4 regions of the Alkalicoccus luteus genome follow, and region 1 is predicted to be linked to each of the others. Evidence: riboswitches for the same ligand, from Rfam matches in the RefSeq annotation. Region 1 holds a riboswitch; each other region holds the start of a gene.
The links. Region 1 has a riboswitch for thiamine pyrophosphate ahead of thiT (energy-coupled thiamine transporter ThiT). Riboswitches for the same ligand answer to the same signal wherever they lie in the genome.

Region 2: another riboswitch for thiamine pyrophosphate. It lies ahead of ACSZLD_RS12470 (YkoF family thiamine/hydroxymethylpyrimidine-binding protein); the one in region 1 lies ahead of thiT (energy-coupled thiamine transporter ThiT).
Region 3: another riboswitch for thiamine pyrophosphate. It lies ahead of ACSZLD_RS12645 (thiamine phosphate synthase); the one in region 1 lies ahead of thiT (energy-coupled thiamine transporter ThiT).
Region 4: another riboswitch for thiamine pyrophosphate. It lies ahead of tenA (thiaminase II); the one in region 1 lies ahead of thiT (energy-coupled thiamine transporter ThiT).

The regions. Positions count from the first base shown of each region.
Region 1 covers NZ_JBPZEY010000002.1:96,387-100,595, forward strand. Annotated here, with positions in the region: gene rsgA (ribosome small subunit-dependent GTPase A) at 1-768, shown strand, start outside; gene rpe (ribulose-phosphate 3-epimerase) at 771-1,409, shown strand; TPP riboswitch at 1,432-1,536, shown strand; gene thiT (energy-coupled thiamine transporter ThiT) at 1,611-2,162, shown strand; gene ACSZLD_RS02705 (thiamine diphosphokinase) at 2,159-2,791, shown strand; gene rpmB (50S ribosomal protein L28) at 2,881-3,069, opposite strand; gene ACSZLD_RS02715 (Asp23/Gls24 family envelope stress response protein) at 3,304-3,663, shown strand; gene ACSZLD_RS02720 (DAK2 domain-containing protein) at 3,686-4,209, shown strand, end outside.
Region 2 covers NZ_JBPZEY010000009.1:1,748-5,956, reverse strand. Annotated here, with positions in the region: gene ACSZLD_RS12480 (M20/M25/M40 family metallo-hydrolase) at 1-994, shown strand, start outside; gene ACSZLD_RS12475 (N-formylglutamate amidohydrolase) at 991-1,827, shown strand; TPP riboswitch at 1,967-2,069, shown strand; gene ACSZLD_RS12470 (YkoF family thiamine/hydroxymethylpyrimidine-binding protein) at 2,245-2,859, shown strand; gene ACSZLD_RS12465 (ECF transporter S component) at 2,862-3,467, shown strand; gene ACSZLD_RS12460 (ABC transporter ATP-binding protein) at 3,442-4,209, shown strand, end outside.
Region 3 covers NZ_JBPZEY010000009.1:40,646-44,854, forward strand. Annotated here, with positions in the region: gene ACSZLD_RS12630 (thiazole synthase) at 1-764, opposite strand, end outside; gene thiS (sulfur carrier protein ThiS) at 768-971, opposite strand; gene ACSZLD_RS12640 (NAD(P)/FAD-dependent oxidoreductase) at 975-2,024, opposite strand; gene ACSZLD_RS12645 (thiamine phosphate synthase) at 2,012-2,584, opposite strand; TPP riboswitch at 2,659-2,769, opposite strand; gene cydC (thiol reductant ABC exporter subunit CydC) at 2,820-4,209, opposite strand, start outside.
Region 4 covers NZ_JBPZEY010000009.1:108,116-112,324, reverse strand. Annotated here, with positions in the region: gene ACSZLD_RS12985 (ABC transporter ATP-binding protein) at 1-575, shown strand, start outside; gene ACSZLD_RS12980 (hypothetical protein) at 575-1,360, shown strand; TPP riboswitch at 1,409-1,508, shown strand; gene tenA (thiaminase II) at 1,644-2,339, shown strand; gene ACSZLD_RS12970 (hypothetical protein) at 2,390-2,575, opposite strand; gene ACSZLD_RS12965 (bile acid:sodium symporter family protein) at 2,754-3,719, shown strand.

The DNA of each region.
Region 1 (4,209 bases):
ATTACGCCGCTCGTAGGAGATATGGTTGAATTTGAAGCAGAAAACCCGACTGATGGATATATTCTAGCGGTCGAGGCACGAACGAGTGAACTGTTCAGGCCTCCAATCGCAAATATTGATCAGGCTATTCTCGTTTTTTCAGCTAAAGAGCCTGATTTTAGCCCGCTGCTGCTTGATAAGTTTCTGGTCCATACCGAAGCAGCAGAGCTGGAGTCAGTTATCTGCGTCTCAAAAGCAGATCTTGGGTTGGATAAAGCAGAGCCTTATCTGCCTGCATACGAGCAGGCCGGCTACCGTGTTATTATCACGTCCTCTGAACTTTCCGGCCAGGTAGAGGAGCTGCTGCCAGTTCTGTCAGGACGGCTTTCCGTTTTTGCCGGGCAGTCAGGGGTTGGAAAATCATCCATTCTTAACGCGCTTAAACCAGAATTGAATCTGGAAACTGCAGCTATTTCAAAGAGTCTGAACCGCGGCAAGCATACGACTCGTCATGTTGAACTGATTCATATGCCCAATCAGGGATTTGTTGCCGATACACCCGGGTTCAGTTCACTTGATTTCCGCCATGTCGAAACGGAGACGCTAAGTGCCATGTATCCAGAAATGGCAGCACGGATCAATGACTGCAAGTTCAGAGGATGCACCCATTTAAATGAACCCGGGTGTGCGGTAAAGCAGGCTGTTGATACGGGAGACATTGCAGCTTTCCGCTATCATAGTTATCAGCAGTTTTATGAAGAAATAGCCAATAGAAAACGGAGGTACTGACAATGACTGAGAAGATTGCGCCATCGATTCTGGCTGCAGACTTTGCTGCGCTTGGGTCCGAAATAAAGGAAGCCGAAGCAGCAGGAGCCGACTACATTCATATTGATGTAATGGACGGCCGTTTCGTTCCGAATATTACGATTGGACCGCTGATCGTTGAAGCGGTTCGTCCGCATACGAGTCTGCCGCTTGATGTGCATTTGATGATTGAAAACCCGGAAAGGTACGTTGATGCTTTTGCTGACGCGGGGGCGGATATTATCAGCGTGCATGCTGAAGCATGTCCACATTTACACCGGACGATTCAGCAAATTAAGGGACGAGGGGTAAAAGCGGGCGCTGTTTTAAATCCAGGCAGTCCGTTGAGTATGGTAGAGGAAGTCATGGACGAGCTCGATCTTCTGCTGTTGATGACCGTGAATCCAGGCTTTGGAGGTCAGACTTTCATACCATCTGTGCTGGATAAAATGAAGCGAGCAAGTGAGATAAAACCAGCGGCTATGGAAATAGAGGTAGACGGAGGGGTCAACGCAGATACTGCAAAGCTTTGCCGGGAAGCAGGTGCAGATGTATTAGTAGCAGGGTCTGCATTTTTTCAAGCGTCGGACAGAAAACAAGCGATGAAATCCCTTCGTTCCTGAACGGATTAGTTTAACTGAATGATAAAAACGCATGGGGAGCCTTGTAACGGCTGAGAGGGTGCAGAGCAGCACCGACCCAGTGAACCTGTAAGTTAATGCTTGCGCAGGGATGTGGGATCGATCAGAAGCCAGATGCTTCTGAGTTGGCCGTATCCTGAGGATGCGGCCTTTCTGCGCTGCAAAAAAGAAAGGGTGACGCACGTGCGTTCAACTAAAATAGTTATAATGATTGAAACAGCTTTTATGGCTGCGCTAGCGCTGATTTTAAGCTTTATTACACTATTTACGATGCCGTTTGGAGGATCTGTGAACCTAGCTATGCTGCCAATAATTCTGTTGTCGTTCCGAAGAGGTCCGGCTGCAGGAATCGCGTGTGGCATTGTGTTCGGACTGCTGAACTTAATGACTGGACCTTATGTCGTCCATTGGTCTCAGGCGATCCTGGAGTATCCTGTAGCTTTTGGACTTGTTGGTACGGCTGCCTTTTTCAGTGCCTGGTTTGGAGGGAGGAGAGTGATTGGGGCAGTGATTGCTGGAATTGCTCTTGCAGTGGCTCTCCGATTTGCTGCTCATTTTAGTGCAGGTGTTATCTGGTTTGGAGAGTTTGCTCCTGAAGGTACCCCGGTCGCCTTGTATTCGTTTCTCTATAATTTAGGGTATTTAGGGCCATCTCTTCTTTTAATTTTGATCGTGACCATCTTTTTATTAAAAAAAGGCGGCAGAATTTTGCAGCCTGAGGGAAGATCAGTATGAATCCTGTTATCATTGCCGGGGGCAGCCCTGAGCTGACCGAAAGGCATCTGTCCCGGCTGGTTCGTTTTTATCCGGAAGCTGATGTTATTGGAGTTGACCGAGGGGCAGCGTGTGCAGCTGCCTGCGGCATCCGCATGGTACGAGCTGTTGGAGACTTTGACAGTGTGACGCCCGAACAAAAGATGCAGATTGCAGAACTGGCTGAACAGATCGAGGGTCATCCTCCAGCGAAAAACTGGACAGATCTGGAGCTTGCGCTGCAGCGAGCAGAGGGAATGCCGCTGATTATAACCGGAGCGGGCGGAGGAAGATTGGATCATACACTGTCTGCCTTGTTTTTGCTGGAAGCCTCGCCAGAGCAAACCGTAATCGAGGAAGAGCACTACTCGGTGCAGCTCCTTCGTCCGGGCACGCATCAGCTTCGAACACGCGGCCATAAGTATGTATCGCTGATCCCGCTTGGGCAAAACGTAACGGGTGTAACGACGTCAGGGCTGCTGTATCCGCTCCAACAGGCTACGCTTTATCGGCATCGATCGCTCAGCGTCAGCAATGAATGGACGCACCGTGAAGCGAAGGTGTCGTTTAACGACGGGCTTCTTTACTTCATCGAATCAGGCGATGCATGAAGCCGGCAGTCAATTTTTCCGTTCAAGCATGAGCTGGACAAATGAAAAAAGCTTCCGTCCCATTTCGGGGCGGAAGCTTTTTTTAGCGATTATACGCGCTGTACTTTGCCTGATTTTAGAGCGCGGGCGGATACGTAAACGCGCTTTGGCTTGCCGTCCACCATGATGCGGACTTTTTGCACGTTAGCACCCCAGCGACGCTTTGTAGCGTTCAATGCGTGGGATCGTTTATTGCCTGTAGACGGCCCTCGGCCGGTAATAACACATCTGCGTGACATATGCATTCCCTCCTTCATTTCACTAGCATCGATCATACCTGAATATTGTAGCATTGTACATTTTTTAATTCAAGCAGTAATTTCAAGTAATGAACCTTGACAGATGATATCGCATTTTTGGAGCTTTTGTGCTATTCTCTTAGACGGGTGCACGAACTATGCAAGCTGTCATGCGTATAGTAAAATGACGATAGCTGAAAAGCCAAATACCCCCATTGAGGAGGACTACCTTCTATGACGATTGAAATGAATACGAAATACGGAAATATTGATGTTTCAAGAGAAGTTGTCGCTGTTATCGCAGGCGGTGCGGCAGTGGACTGCTACGGCATTGTCGGAATGGCTTCCCAGAAGCAGCTGAAAGATGGCATTACGGATCTTCTTGGTAAAGAAAATCTGGCGAGAGGTGTTGTCATCCGGGAAGAAGGCGAACAGATCCACATTGATATGTATATTATCGTCAGCTATGGAACGAAAATTTCCGAAGTAGCGCATAATGTTCAGCAAAAAGTAAAATACCAGCTGAGCCAGATGCTCGGGTTGAAAGTTAGTTCGGTCAATATTTTTGTTTCCGGAGTCAGAGTTACGAATTAGTTTTATGTCAGGAGGAACATACGTGGCAATGAATACAATTAACGGAAAAAAACTTGCTGCCATGATGCAGGAGGGTGCCGCCAATCTGTCTGCCAATTCGCAGCGGATTGACGCACTAAACGTATTCCCTGTTCCGGACGGCGATACAGGGACGAATATGAATCTAACCATCACATCCGGAATTCAGGAAGTGAAGAACAACGATCAGAACCATGCGGGAAGCGTCGCAGCCAGCTTTGCAAAAGGCCTCCTTATGGGGGCGAGAGGGAACTCGGGCGTTATTCTGTCCCAGCTTTTCAGAGGCTTTTCAAAAGCGGTCGAAAAGAAAGAAACACTGGCTCCTAAGGATCTTGCTGACGCATTTGATAAGGGCGTGGAAACGGCCTACAAAGCTGTCATGAAGCCGGTTGAAGGTACGATTTTAACTGTTGCGAAAGATGCAGCAGCAGCAGGAAGAGAAAGCGCCGGCCAAGATGATTGTCTCGAGCTGATGAAGCAGGTTCTTCAAGAAGCTGAAGAGTCTCTGGAGCGGACGCCCGACCTGCT
Region 2 (4,209 bases), on a different contig from region 1:
ACGGCTTGCAAAGCTGTCGCTGAAGGAAGTTCCCGAACTGACTAACGGCAGGTCGGCATGGACGTGGGAAACGAAGGCAGGTCTTAAAGGAGGAACGCTTCTCGTGGTTCCGATCGATGTGCCGGGGAAGCGAACCGGTTATCCGCTCTCGTTTCGAAAGGAGCAGGAATGGATTTATGGCGAAGGGGTCGCCTCCAGCCGCGCGGGAATTACAACAGCTCTTGCAGCCTTGAAGGCACTGAAGGATGAGAAAAAGCTTGCGGGCACGAAAACGGGTATTTTCTTTTATGCTGATGAAGGACGCGGGATGCGCTATTCCTCTGCGATGCTCGAAAAAGCAGCGGCAGAGGCTGAGGATGTTATCGTGCTGCAGCCGGGCTTTGTGGAAGGAAAAGTCGTCGATCAGCGCCGCGGTTCACGTGACTATCACATCATTGCGGAGGGAGACCCGGAGCGCATCGGCAGAAAAAGCCAGCCGCTTGACGTGCTTACGTGGTTTCTGGATCAGACAGCGAGTCTGCGTGAGTTAAGCAGCCGCCGAAAAAAGATCGCTGTCTCCGTCCAGGATATTCAATCCGAACGGTACAGCGTCCTCATGCCGCATCGCGTCACAGCAACGATTGCCGTTACTTATTTGGACGATAAGCTGGCAGAAGAAGCAGAAGAACAAATGAAAAAGCTGTTCAGACCAGGTCGTACGGGAATGAAAACGTACATTGAACAAATCACAGCCCGGCCGCCGCTGAGACGGCAAAAGAGTCACCCGATGTTGGAGCGGCTGGAGCACTGGGCAAAGGCCTATCAGCTGCCTTTTGGAACAGAATCAAGCTTGCTGGCGACAGCGTCCGGAGTCGTACCGGAGAATATTCCGTGTATTTGCGGATTTTCACCGGCAAGCAGAAGGCTGTATACGCCGGATGAGGCGATGCATCGAAGTGAACTTGTACAGCGGGCAGTCCTGTTAGCACTTTACCTGCAGGAGGAATCTACATGAAGCAAGCTCTCCTTCCGATTTTGATTTCAGTCCCTCACGGGGGATCGCATATTCCGGACCATTTAAAAGAAAGACTGCTGCTGTCCGAGGCGGACGTTGCTCGTGACGGCGACACGTGGACGCAGGAGCTGTTTGATTTCCGCGGCAGCGTGCAGACGTTTATGGCAGCTGATACTGCCAGGGTCGTCATTGACCTGAACAGGGATCCGACGGACCGTCCTCCAGCAAATCCGGACGGAATTGTCAAAACGCTCACTGTCGACGGCCAGCAGGTGTGGAGCGAACCGTTGAGCGACGAGGAAACGAATAGTCTGATTGAAGCCGTACATGCTCCGTATCATCAAAAGCTGATGCATGCATCTAGTGAAGAAGGGCTGCGTTTTGCAGTGGATTGCCATACGATGCTGGACATTGGACCGGCTAAGGACGGCAATACGTGGGAACAGCGTCCGTTAATGTGCATCAGCAACCGCGGCAGTGCAGGCGGAGGCAGAGAGACAGAGACGATCACGGCGCCGCCGGAATTCATGCAGCTGTTTAAGCAGGAGCTGGAACGGGAGTTTGCAGATGAAATGGTAGAAGGAATCCCGCTTGTGCTTGTAAACGCCCCGTTCAGAGGCGGGTACATTACGCAGCTGCACGGACCGCGGACAGATATTCCGTGGATACAGCTTGAGCTGAACAGGCGCCTGTACCTGCCGGCTGCAGCGGGTCCCGTCCCGTCCGCTGCTGATCTGGAGCGGCTGACGAAGCTTCGTGACAAACTGCTCCTTGTACTGGAGCGAGTGGCAGCACCTGCGCAGCCTGAGGCGGGGGAAGAACCTGCTTCCTAAACGATCAGACAATAGGAGCCTGCAGCAGGCTCTCGCTTTGCTGCAAGGGCCGGGTTTGTTCGCAGGGAAGAGGTGCTTTTCGGCAGCGGGCTTTACAGAGTACCGCTTGAAAGGGTACAATGAAACTACAATTCGATACGGAACGCACTGGGGGTGCTGCAATGCTGAGAGACGGGTCTTCCCGTTAACCCTTTGAACCCGAACTGGATAATACCAGCGTGGGGAAGTGCAGGCGGCTTTCTTTGCCGGTTACCTGCATCTTCTGAGACTGATCATGAAGATGCTCTTTTTTTTCGGTGCCGCCTGTCAGAATAAATGAATTTTCAGCATGTAAGACAGTCCCGCGGGGGGACTGTCTTTTTTTCGTTCGAATCGTAAAATAATCTGGCGTTCGCCGCCGGCTGGAGGAATGTTTCAATGAGTCAGGTCAGTTGTGGAACAAGCAGAATTGTAGGAGTGCGCTTTGCGGTATATCCGATGTCCGATCAGTTTGCGGACATTATCAAATCCGCTTTGCAAGAGGTTGATACGTCGAAAGTATGGATGCAGACAGATGATATTACGACCTGTGTCCGCGGCAGGAGTGAGCACGTTTTTGATGTCGCTGAAGCTGTATTCGTACAAGCGGCAAAAAACGGCACGCACACGGTGTTTAACGGTACGTTTTCGATCGGCTGTCCTGGAGACAGTGAGGGCGACACGTATATGTCAGAAGACGGCGTGCGCTTGAATAAAGAAGCATCGGCCGACACAAACGTAGAAGCAGCGACCCATTTCGCCCTATATCCAATGAACAACCCGGAGTATATGCAAGTCATTGCCGACCAGGTTGAAACGGCAAAAGAGCACGGTACGTTTACGAAAGGCGTTCATTATGCGTCACGGCTCGATGGATCAGCGAATGAGGTGTTCGGGACACTTGAAGAAATATTTGTTGATACAGCGCAGTCGAGCTCGCACGGACACGTAACGATGACCGCCACAGTATCTGCGAACAGCCCGTCGAAAAAAGACAATGAGAGGAACGGCTGATGCTGCTTAGAGACTGGAAGCTGAAAGAAATTGTCCTGATGTCCATTCTCGGCGTCGTATTTGCCTTTATTTATCTCGGCTTTTACTTCTTCGGTCAAGGTCTGCGAAATGCACTCATGCCGTTCGGCCTCGCGCCGTTCGGCTATGAGCTGATTTTTGGAATTTGGTTTATCGTTTCCATTGTAGCGGCCTACATCATCCGGAAAAAGGGCGCTGCGTTCTGGTCGGAGCTGATAGCAGGCACGGTACAGGTGCTGGTCGGGAGCCCGGCAGGCCCACAGTTGATCATTTCTGCGGCGATTCAGGGGCTCGGTGCCGAAGCTGCGTTTGCAGCGACAAAATGGAAAAATTATTCCCTCTGGGTGCTTATTGCAGCGGGGATGTCCGCTGCGCTGTTCAGCTACGCCTGGGGCTGGTTCCAGTCCGGCCTGGCTGCACTTCCGGCAGGCTTGATTATTGCAACGCTGCTCGTCAGATTGGCAAGCGGTGCGCTGCTCGCCGGCGTACTCGGAAAATGGATCAGCGATCAGCTCGCCAAGACGGGGGTGCTCAGAGGCTATGCATTAGGGAAGGTGAAACAGCATGGACGGATTCGAAAAGCATCCTAAACCTCCTGTCATAGAGCTGAAGCGCGTCAGCTTTGCCTATGAAGAAGAAGCTCCGCTTCTTCACGATATCAGTCTTCAATTTCAGGCAGGCGAATGCTGCCTGATCGGAGGCGCGAGCGGGAGCGGGAAAAGCACGCTCGCTCTGATCATGAACGGACTCTATCCAGAAGCGGTGGAAGGAACGATGCGCGGCGAGGTCCGGCTGCATGGACGACCGCTTTCCAGCTATAGGAAAGGGGAAGCAGCACAGCACATCGGCGTCTTGTTTCAGGACCCGGAGAGTCAGTTCTGTATGATCAGTGTGGAAGACGAGCTGGCGTTTGTGCTCGAAAATATTGCCGCTCCACGAGACGTAATGGACGAACGAATCGATCATGTGCTGAGAGAAACAGACATGACCGACTTTCGCCACCGGGCTATTCATGAGCTGTCCGGCGGCCAGAAGCAGAAGATTGCGCTTGCTTCCGTGCTGCTTCTTGATCCGGAGGTGCTGATCGTCGATGAACCGGCGGCCAATCTTGATCCAGCTTCAGGAGAAGAGCTGGTAGAGCTGATCGGCCGAATCCGCCGATCACGCGGCTGTACGGTGTTGATTATCGAGCATCAGGCTGACCGCTGGCTGTCCCTTCTAGACCGGGCCGTGTTTCTTGCAGCCGGCAGCGTCATGCTGGACGGGAGTCCGGATACTATCTATCAAACGAAACGAAGCCTGCTTAAACGCGAAGGCATTCATCTGCCTTTC
Region 3 (4,209 bases), on a different contig from region 1:
GATTTCCGGCTCATTCCTGCAGCAGGACTGCTTGCTGATGCTGATGATGCTTTTGCGATTCGCCCTGCTTCAAAGCCGGCTCTGCCTGCCTCACATGCACGTCGGACAGCTTCTGCCATTTTCGCAGGATCTTCTGCCCCGGCTACCGCTGAATTGAGCAGCACTCCGTCTGCGCCGAGCTCCATTGCTAAACAGACATCAGCTGCCCCGCCCAGTCCTGCGTCCACAATAACAGGACAGTCGAGCTCTTCTGTAATTATTTTTAAGTTATACGGATTTAAAATACCAAGTCCGGAGCCGATCGGGGAGGCTGCCGGCATCACAGCATGGCACCCAAGGGCTTCCAGACGTTTTGCAAGCACGATATCATCTGACGTGTAGGCGAGCACGGTAAAGCCCTTTTGCAGAAGCGCTTCAGACGCCTTCATTGTTTCAATCGGATCCGGCATCAGCGTCCGGCTGCAGCCGATCACCTCTACCTTTACCATGTCACAAAGTCCTGCTGCACGAGCGAGTTCTGCTGTCCGGACCGCTTCTTCTGCTGTAGAGGCTCCAGCTGTATTGGGAAGCATATGATACTTGTCAAGGTCCAAGCCGGCAAATACGTCCTGATCTGCCGTCTCCAAATCAATGCGCCTCACTGCGAACGTAAGCACTTCGGTTCCGGAAGCGGTTACTGCCGCTTGCTGTTCTTCTGTATTGCGGTATTTACCTGTTCCGAGCATCAGCCGTGACTGAAGCTGATAGTTTCCTACTTGAAGCATGCGTCATCCTCCTCCTACAAAATGTACGATTTCCAGCTGATCTCCATCTCTAACCGGCTGGCTTTCCCACTCGTCTCTCCGCAAAATAGTTCCGTTTTGTTCAACCGCCGTGCGCTTTCCGTTTACTTCAAGTGACGCGAGCACATCAGCTATCGTTTCCGTCTCTTTTGTCAGCTCTTTCGTTTTCCCGTTTACGATCACGTTCATCTGTTAGTCTCCTTCCGGATTGAATGGCTGCAGTGCTTCGGGCACCCGTCCAGAGCTGCACGCTTCTGCCAGCAGCTTTCCCGTGTAGCCTGAAAACAAAATTCCATTGCGGTAATGGCCGGTGTTCACATAAAGACCGGCAGCTAATCGACCAATGGCGGGTCTTCCGCGAACACTTTTCGGCCTCACGCCAGCCCACCTTTGTTTAACTGCTCCACCTGAAAGCTCCGGACAAATTCTTTCAGCTTCTTTGAGGAGCCATTCTTCGGACGCAGCGTGAACGTGCAGTGTCGTGTCATAGGGCGTTTCTGTCGCACCGCAAATAACTGATCCATCGGCTTTCGGCACGAGATAAACCGTTTCTGTAACAATCACCGTATCCAGTATGGGAGCTTCCGGCTTAAAGCGGAGGCATTCTCCTTTTACCGGAACCATTTCCGGCATTCCCGGACAAGGTGCGGGGCCTATTCCGCCAGCATAGAGTACGTGTCGTCCGACGTATGTTTCTCCGGCAGCCGTTACGCTCCAGAGCGTATTTTCCGCCGTGATGCTTGTTGCCTGAGCAGGATAGATCACCTTCACCCCTTCTGCGTCCGCCGCTGCACGTAAGGTGTTCAAGTAAGCAGTTGCTTCCACCTGCGCTTCACTTGGAAATGAAATACCAGAAAGCGCTTGGTGAACACCCGCTAATTCCGGAGCATCTACACAAGTGAGGCCGGCCTTATCCGCATGAGCCCTCAACTCTTCCTGCCCCTGATCCGTATACGCAAGTCTCCATGCTCCTGTGTTCAATAATCCCGCCTTCACGCCTGTCTGCTTCTCTAAATCCGGGACCCAGCTCTTCAAATAATCACGTGCCGATTCAGCATAGGATCTGACGGACTCATCCGGAAGCCATTCGGTCGAAGCACCAAGCATACCAGCAGCAGCTGAAGAGGCCCCTGCCCCCGGTTTATCCCGTTCCAAAACGACTGTCTTCATCCCTTTTCGCGCGGCGTGCACGGCAGGCGCCATACCGTTGACTCCTCCACCAATTACGATCAGATCATACATAGACGATCACGCTCCTTTCGAATTTCTGCTGCAGCCTCACCGGGATGCGGTGCCAGCATCACCGCTGACAAAAAACAGGCACCGGCGTACCCTCGCTCGTGAAACTGCTTCAGCGTCGAGCGTTCAGCACCTCCGATTCCGATCACAGGGATCGACGCACGGCTTAAAATGTGCTGCTGGACATGAAGCGGCAACACCTGTTTGGGCGCGCTGAATGGAGGCAGAACCGGTCCGCTGACCGTATAAACTGCTTGCTCGTTCTCTGCCTTCGAAAGCTCTCCCAAGCTGTGGATCGACATCCCTCCACCGCGTTCGACGGTGCTGTCAGACGGGGAGTGAATGGTTCCTTTCCACAGTTCCCAGCCCGTTGTCTTCTTATTCACAATCAGCTTTATCGTAAAAGCCTCTTGTAAAAACCATTGAAAAAAGGCGCTGCTTTGTTCCGCTGTCCACGATGGTTCTCTCAGATGCACGGCGTCAAAACGTCCATTCAGCTGTGTAATCACTTCTGAAAACTGATCAGGCTGCATCAAGCCCGTACTCACCGCGTGAAGGTCCAAGCCATTTCCCCCTTTTATCAACATGCAAAAAGCGCTCCCCTGGATGCAGGAAAGCGCTTCAACAGTCACATTACGTGCCCTTGTCGTCACTTCCCTACGCCAGTATCAACTGGATCAGGTTCCGGGAGTCCCAAAGCGCCGCTTCGATCTCAGCCCCTGCATATGGGGCACCTCCAGTGAGCTTCTATTTAATTTCCAGTCTAGTTGCACCCGAGCCTTTTGTCAATCCGAACGTTCAGGCTACAACGTCTGCTTCTACCTGCTTCATTTGGTAGAAGACGCCGCGCTGATGCATGAGCTCCTGATAGGAGCCCGATTCAACCAGCCTGCCTTCTTCCATGACAAGAATCTGATCCATCGCTTCCAGTCCATTTAAGTCATGGGAAATGACAAAAAGCGTACTGCCGGCTGAGGCCCGTTCCACTTCCATGCCTACTTCTGCTGCCGTAGCTGCATCCACCGAAGCTGCAGGTTCATCCAAAATCCAAACCGGCTTCTCCCGCAGCAACAGTCTCGCTGTACCGAGTCTTCGGCGCTCGCCGCCCGACAGGTTCGCAGCACGTTCCTGCAGCACGGTATCCAAGCTTAAATATCCGAGACGGACGCGCTCCAGTACTTGCTGCAACTCCGTTTCATCTGCCCCGTTGCTGAATAGATTGTCCCGAACAGTTCCGGCAAAGAAATGCTGCTCTTGCAGCTGTGCATTGACATGCGGCCAAATGGTCGTTTCATCCAAGCTGGAGGTGGATGCCTCACCATAGCGGATAGTGCCTTTATCCGGCAGGTAAATGCCGAGCATCAGCTGTGCTAATGTTGATTTTCCTGATCCGCTCGCGCCTACTACTGCCGTTCGTGAACCACTCGGAAGCTCAAAGGAAACGTCTTTCAGCACTGGACGTGCTTCATTCGGATACGTAAAGCTGACAGAGTCAAACACGATTGGAACGTCTGCCTGCTGCAGCACAGCTGCGCTTCGCTCAGGCTGATCCTGCAGTTCTTCCTCAATCGCTTCGTTCAGACGTCCGGCTGCCTGCCGGCTCTCCTCGGCATAAGAAGGATACTGGGCCATCGGCACCGCGTTTTCAAATACGGTCAAACTGATCATCATCAGCATTGCCAAGTAGACCCCATCAAGTGTTCCATTCGCTGTCATGACAACACCGGTTACAAGAATCAGCCAGGAGATAAGAAACGCCGTGCTTTGATTCCACGTAAGCCCCGCCAGTCTGCTCCCCGCAGCCTGACGCTGCTTGCCAACGTAGCTGTCCGCCGCTTCAAGCAGCTCGGCCTCTTTCGCGTCCAGCTTTTGAAACAGCTTCAAGTCCTGGTAGCCGTAGAAAAACTCTGCAGCATCGGTTGACAGCTTGCCTCTAGCAGAACGAATACCGGCCGACGCGCGCTGCTGCCGTTTCCGGTAAACAGTCGGAAGGATCCATCCTGCCAGTAGCACTCCGCCGACGAGCAGTGCAGCGGCTGCCGGTGAAAAAAACACCGTAAAGGCGACCGTTGCTGTAAACACAGCACCCATCACGACCGGCGGATAAAAGACACGCAGAAAATAGTTCTGCAAGCTTTCAACATCCCCGACGATCCGGGATAAGAGATCTCCGCTTTGAAACCGGTGC
Region 4 (4,209 bases), on a different contig from region 1:
GCAAATCAACGCTTTTAAAGCTGATTTGCGGATTGATCCGTCCCAGCAGCGGATCAGTCGAGCTGAATGGTGAACAAGCAGGTCGAAAAAGCGGCGCGGTTGCCGCTTACCTCTCGGAGGAGGATTCGCTTTACGATTACATGACGATTAAAGGCACCGTCTCATTTGCAGCAGGAGTGTATCCCGACTTTGACCAAGAGCTTGCCATGACGCTGCTGAAGGAAATGAAGCTGCATGAGTCTGATAAAGTCAAAGAGCTTTCGCGCGGAAACAAAGCGCGGGTAAAGCTCGCGGTAACGATGGCAAGGAAAACACCTGTGCTCTGTCTGGATGAACCACTCTCCGGGATGGACCCGCTAGTGCGGGAAGACATTCTCAAGCTGATCGTGACGCATCTGGACGTCGACCGCCAGCTCTGCCTGATCACAAGCCACGAAGTAAAAGAGCTTGAACCGTTTCTCGATCATGTACTGATCGTGCACGAAGGCCGAATCGTTGTCGACCGGAACGTCGAGGACCTGAAAGAAGAGAAACGGAAATCACTGATAGACGTTCTGCGGGAGGTGACGGTCTAATGTGGTTATCGCTATGGAAAAAGGAATGGCAGGAAAGTATCCCGCGATTCGCCGTCATCATGGGCATTCTTCTGCTCGCATATGCCGCGATGATTTACTTTGCCTTTACCGGATCCGGCTACAGTATTTTACTTGGATTTTTAAGCGTTGGAATTCATACGGTGTTCCTGTTTCTCGTCTGGGCACTCTCATTCCATGGAGAATGGAAAGGAAAAACGCAGTGGACGTGGCTGAATATCCCGGCATCCGGCTGGAAGCTCGTCACCTCGAAGCTCGCGGTAGGATTCACACAGTTTCTGATCTCGGTAGTGCTGCTGACGGCCGTCGGTTTTTGGACACTCAGTCTCTTTGGCGAACATGCGCAGCAAGTGGAAGAGAACGGGATTGCCGTAATCTCTGATGCGTTGCGGGCACTGTATCCGCTGCTCCTCGGCCTGCTGATGTCAGTTGGGATTACGCTTGGATTAGGAGCGGTGTTTACCATTTTGATGATGCGAATCATCAAGCCGTTTGGCTGGGCAGTCGGTATCGCCGTCTGGGGTGTGTTTGTGTATGCAATTATGCGATTTACGCAGATGCCGGTCTATGAAGCGATGTTTCGGCACGGACAGCTGTTTGATGCGGAGGCGCAGCTTCAAGAGGCTGTTGTGGGAAGTGCGACTTTTCAGCTGGAAGTAGAAGAAGGCATTTATTTATTCGCTGGAGAAATTGCGTTCGAACTGCTTGCGATTACTGCCGTTATTGCCCTGTTTTCGTGGCTGATGGACCGCTTTGTTCAGGCCTAACCAGGAAACAGTTGTAAACAGCTGGGAATTTTGATACAGTGAAAACAGAATATCCACTAGGGGAGCCCAAAAGGCTGAGACGGCTTACGCCGGACCCTTTGAACCTGATCTGGTTGATACCAGCGGAGGAAAGTGGGAATGTGTCTGAAATGGTCGCGTGAAGACCGTTTACGCTTTCAGGTGCTTCTCTTTCTCCGGACTGAGAAGCACTTTTTTCGTGTCCGGAGAGTGGGTGTTCGTCCAAATCATCCGGTACGCCGGAATAATCAGGAGGGCCTACACAATGCGATTTTCAGAAAAGCTGAGACAGGAAGCAGACCCTATTTTCAATGCGATTTTTGAGCACCCGTTTGTAAAAGGAATCGGGGAGGGGAATGTGCCAAAGCAGGCACTGATCCACTACGTCATGCAGGATTATGAATACTTGACCACCTTCTGCCGGATCTATGGTCTCGCCGTTTCCAAATGCACAACCAGAGAGGATATGACGTTTTTTCAGGAGCAGATCGGCTTCGTTCTGAATGAGGAAATTCATCCGCACAATAACTTCTGTGAAGTCGCAGGCGTCCGCTATGAAGATTTACAGAAAGCGCCGCTTGCACCGACGGCTCATCACTATACGCGCCATATGATGGAAGCGTCCATTAACGGCAGCCTTGGGGAAACACTTGCTGCGCTCGCTCCATGTCCATGGACATACTGGGAAATCGGCCGCAAGCTGAAGTCAGAGGTTAATCCGGATAAGCAGCACCCATTCTACGACTGGATCAGCTTTTACGGAAACGATGAAGTCGGCACGATCACAGAAACGTTCATGGCGAAGATCGATGCCTGCGCGGAGCAGGCAGGAGAACGTGAAAAAGAGCTGATGCTCTCCCATTTTTTAAAAAGCAGCCAGCTTGAGCATCAATTCTGGACGATGGCGTATGAGCAGGAAGAATGGCCGGTCCGACTGCAAAGCAGCATCTCGTCATTGTAAACGACAGAACAGGGCACTGAAAAAACGATTCTTATTCAGTGCCTTGCTCATTATTGCTTTTCATTTGGCAGGTTTCGGCTCAGCAGCAGACCAAGAGCGCTTACGCCGGCAAAAAGACCGACGAGAATAAGAAAATCATCTCGGTAGTTGAAGCGGTCAGCTGTCACGGCGTAAACGATCAGAGCAGCGAGACTGCCAATTAAATTGATCCAGAGCAGCGGTTTCACAAGGTTCATGATAAGCCTCCCTTTCTCACTCCAGCATATCACAGCAGAAATATGGAAAAAGGTATTGCGGATATTGTCAGAATTATTTACACTGTGAGAATACTTACGCGAGTTTGAAAACAGCGCCCAAGCGGCTGCTGTTTTCTTTTTTCGTGGTACATTTTATTGTTAGAAGGAGTTTTTATCCATGAAAGCTGTTCAGCAAATCGGAGCATTAGTCAGCCGCTACTTTGCTCTGATCGTTCTTGTCGTAGCATTTATTGCGTATTTGTCACCGGCAACGTTTACCTGGGTCGGTGCGTACATTACTATTCTGCTGGGGATCGTCATGTTCGGTATGGGAACGACGATGAAGCTTGCCGATTTTAAAGTAGTAGCCAAGCAGCCAATGCCGGTTGCGATCGGTCTGCTGGCACAGTTTCTGATCATGCCGCTGACAGCCTTTGGCATTGCCTATCTGCTCAATTTGCCGCCTGAACTTGCGGCAGGACTGGTGCTGGTCGGAGCATGTCCAGGCGGGACAGCGTCGAACGTGATGGTTTATCTTTCAAAAGGAGATGTACCGGTATCAGTCGCGATGACCAGTGTGTCGACGATGCTGGCACCGCTGTTTACTCCGCTGATCGTCTTTCTCCTTGCGAATCAATGGCTTCCGGTCGGAGCAGGTGATATGTTCATGTCGATTGTGGAGGTCATTTTGATTCCGATAGCACTCGGGATTTTAGCAGCAAGATTTCTTCCGGCTGCTGTCGAGAGAGGCCAGGCGGCACTGCCGTTGGTTTCGGTCGGCGCCATTATGTTGATCGTTTCAGGTGTTGTCGCAGCTAATGCTGAAAACATCGTGACTTCCGGAGCGGCCGTTTTTGCAGCCGTGATTTTGCATAACGGGGCTGGACTGGCCCTCGGCTACCTGGCTGCTAAATGGGCCGGACTTGACGAAACCAAGCGCAGGGCGGTTTCCATTGAAACAGGCATGCAAAACTCCGGCTTAGGCGCAGCGCTCGCAACGGCTCATTTCAGTCCGCTTGCAGCACTTCCTAGTGCAATCTTTTCCGTATGGCATAACATCTCCGGCCCGGCACTCGTATCGTATTGGAGCCGTGGAAAGCAGCCGGACCCGAAGTCATTGAATCAACAATCTCGCGTGTCATAGCTTTTCGGTGTTGACCATGCAAAACAGCGGGCGGCTTGAAAATGAAAAGCTAACAGCAGGACCGATAGGCAAAAGTGACATATGAATAATGTCCTTCCTTGTTTTCAGGCTGTTGAAAAAGTCTCAACTTAATTATTTATTCGTTTGGTTGACTTTCCCCTCTGTTAACCGAGCCTGCCGTGGGCTGGCCTTCAGCTATTTCTCAGGGTGATCCCGTATGAAGGGAAGAAAGGCACGGCTTCACTCGGACACAGGCTTCTTACAAGAAGCCTTCAAGGCCCAGTCCGGCTCCGCTCTTGCGTGGATGCCGCTCGCAGATCTGAGCGGCACGGAATCTTCAGGCTGCGCGGCTTCCACGTCCCCGCCGGACACGAAGGGAAAATGGATTTGTTTGTTGGAGAAAAACGTTCCGATCGGTAGATACGACTGTTCCATGGTACATACGTGAAAGCACTGGTAATCCTTATTCGACATCGAAGCGTTCCCTATA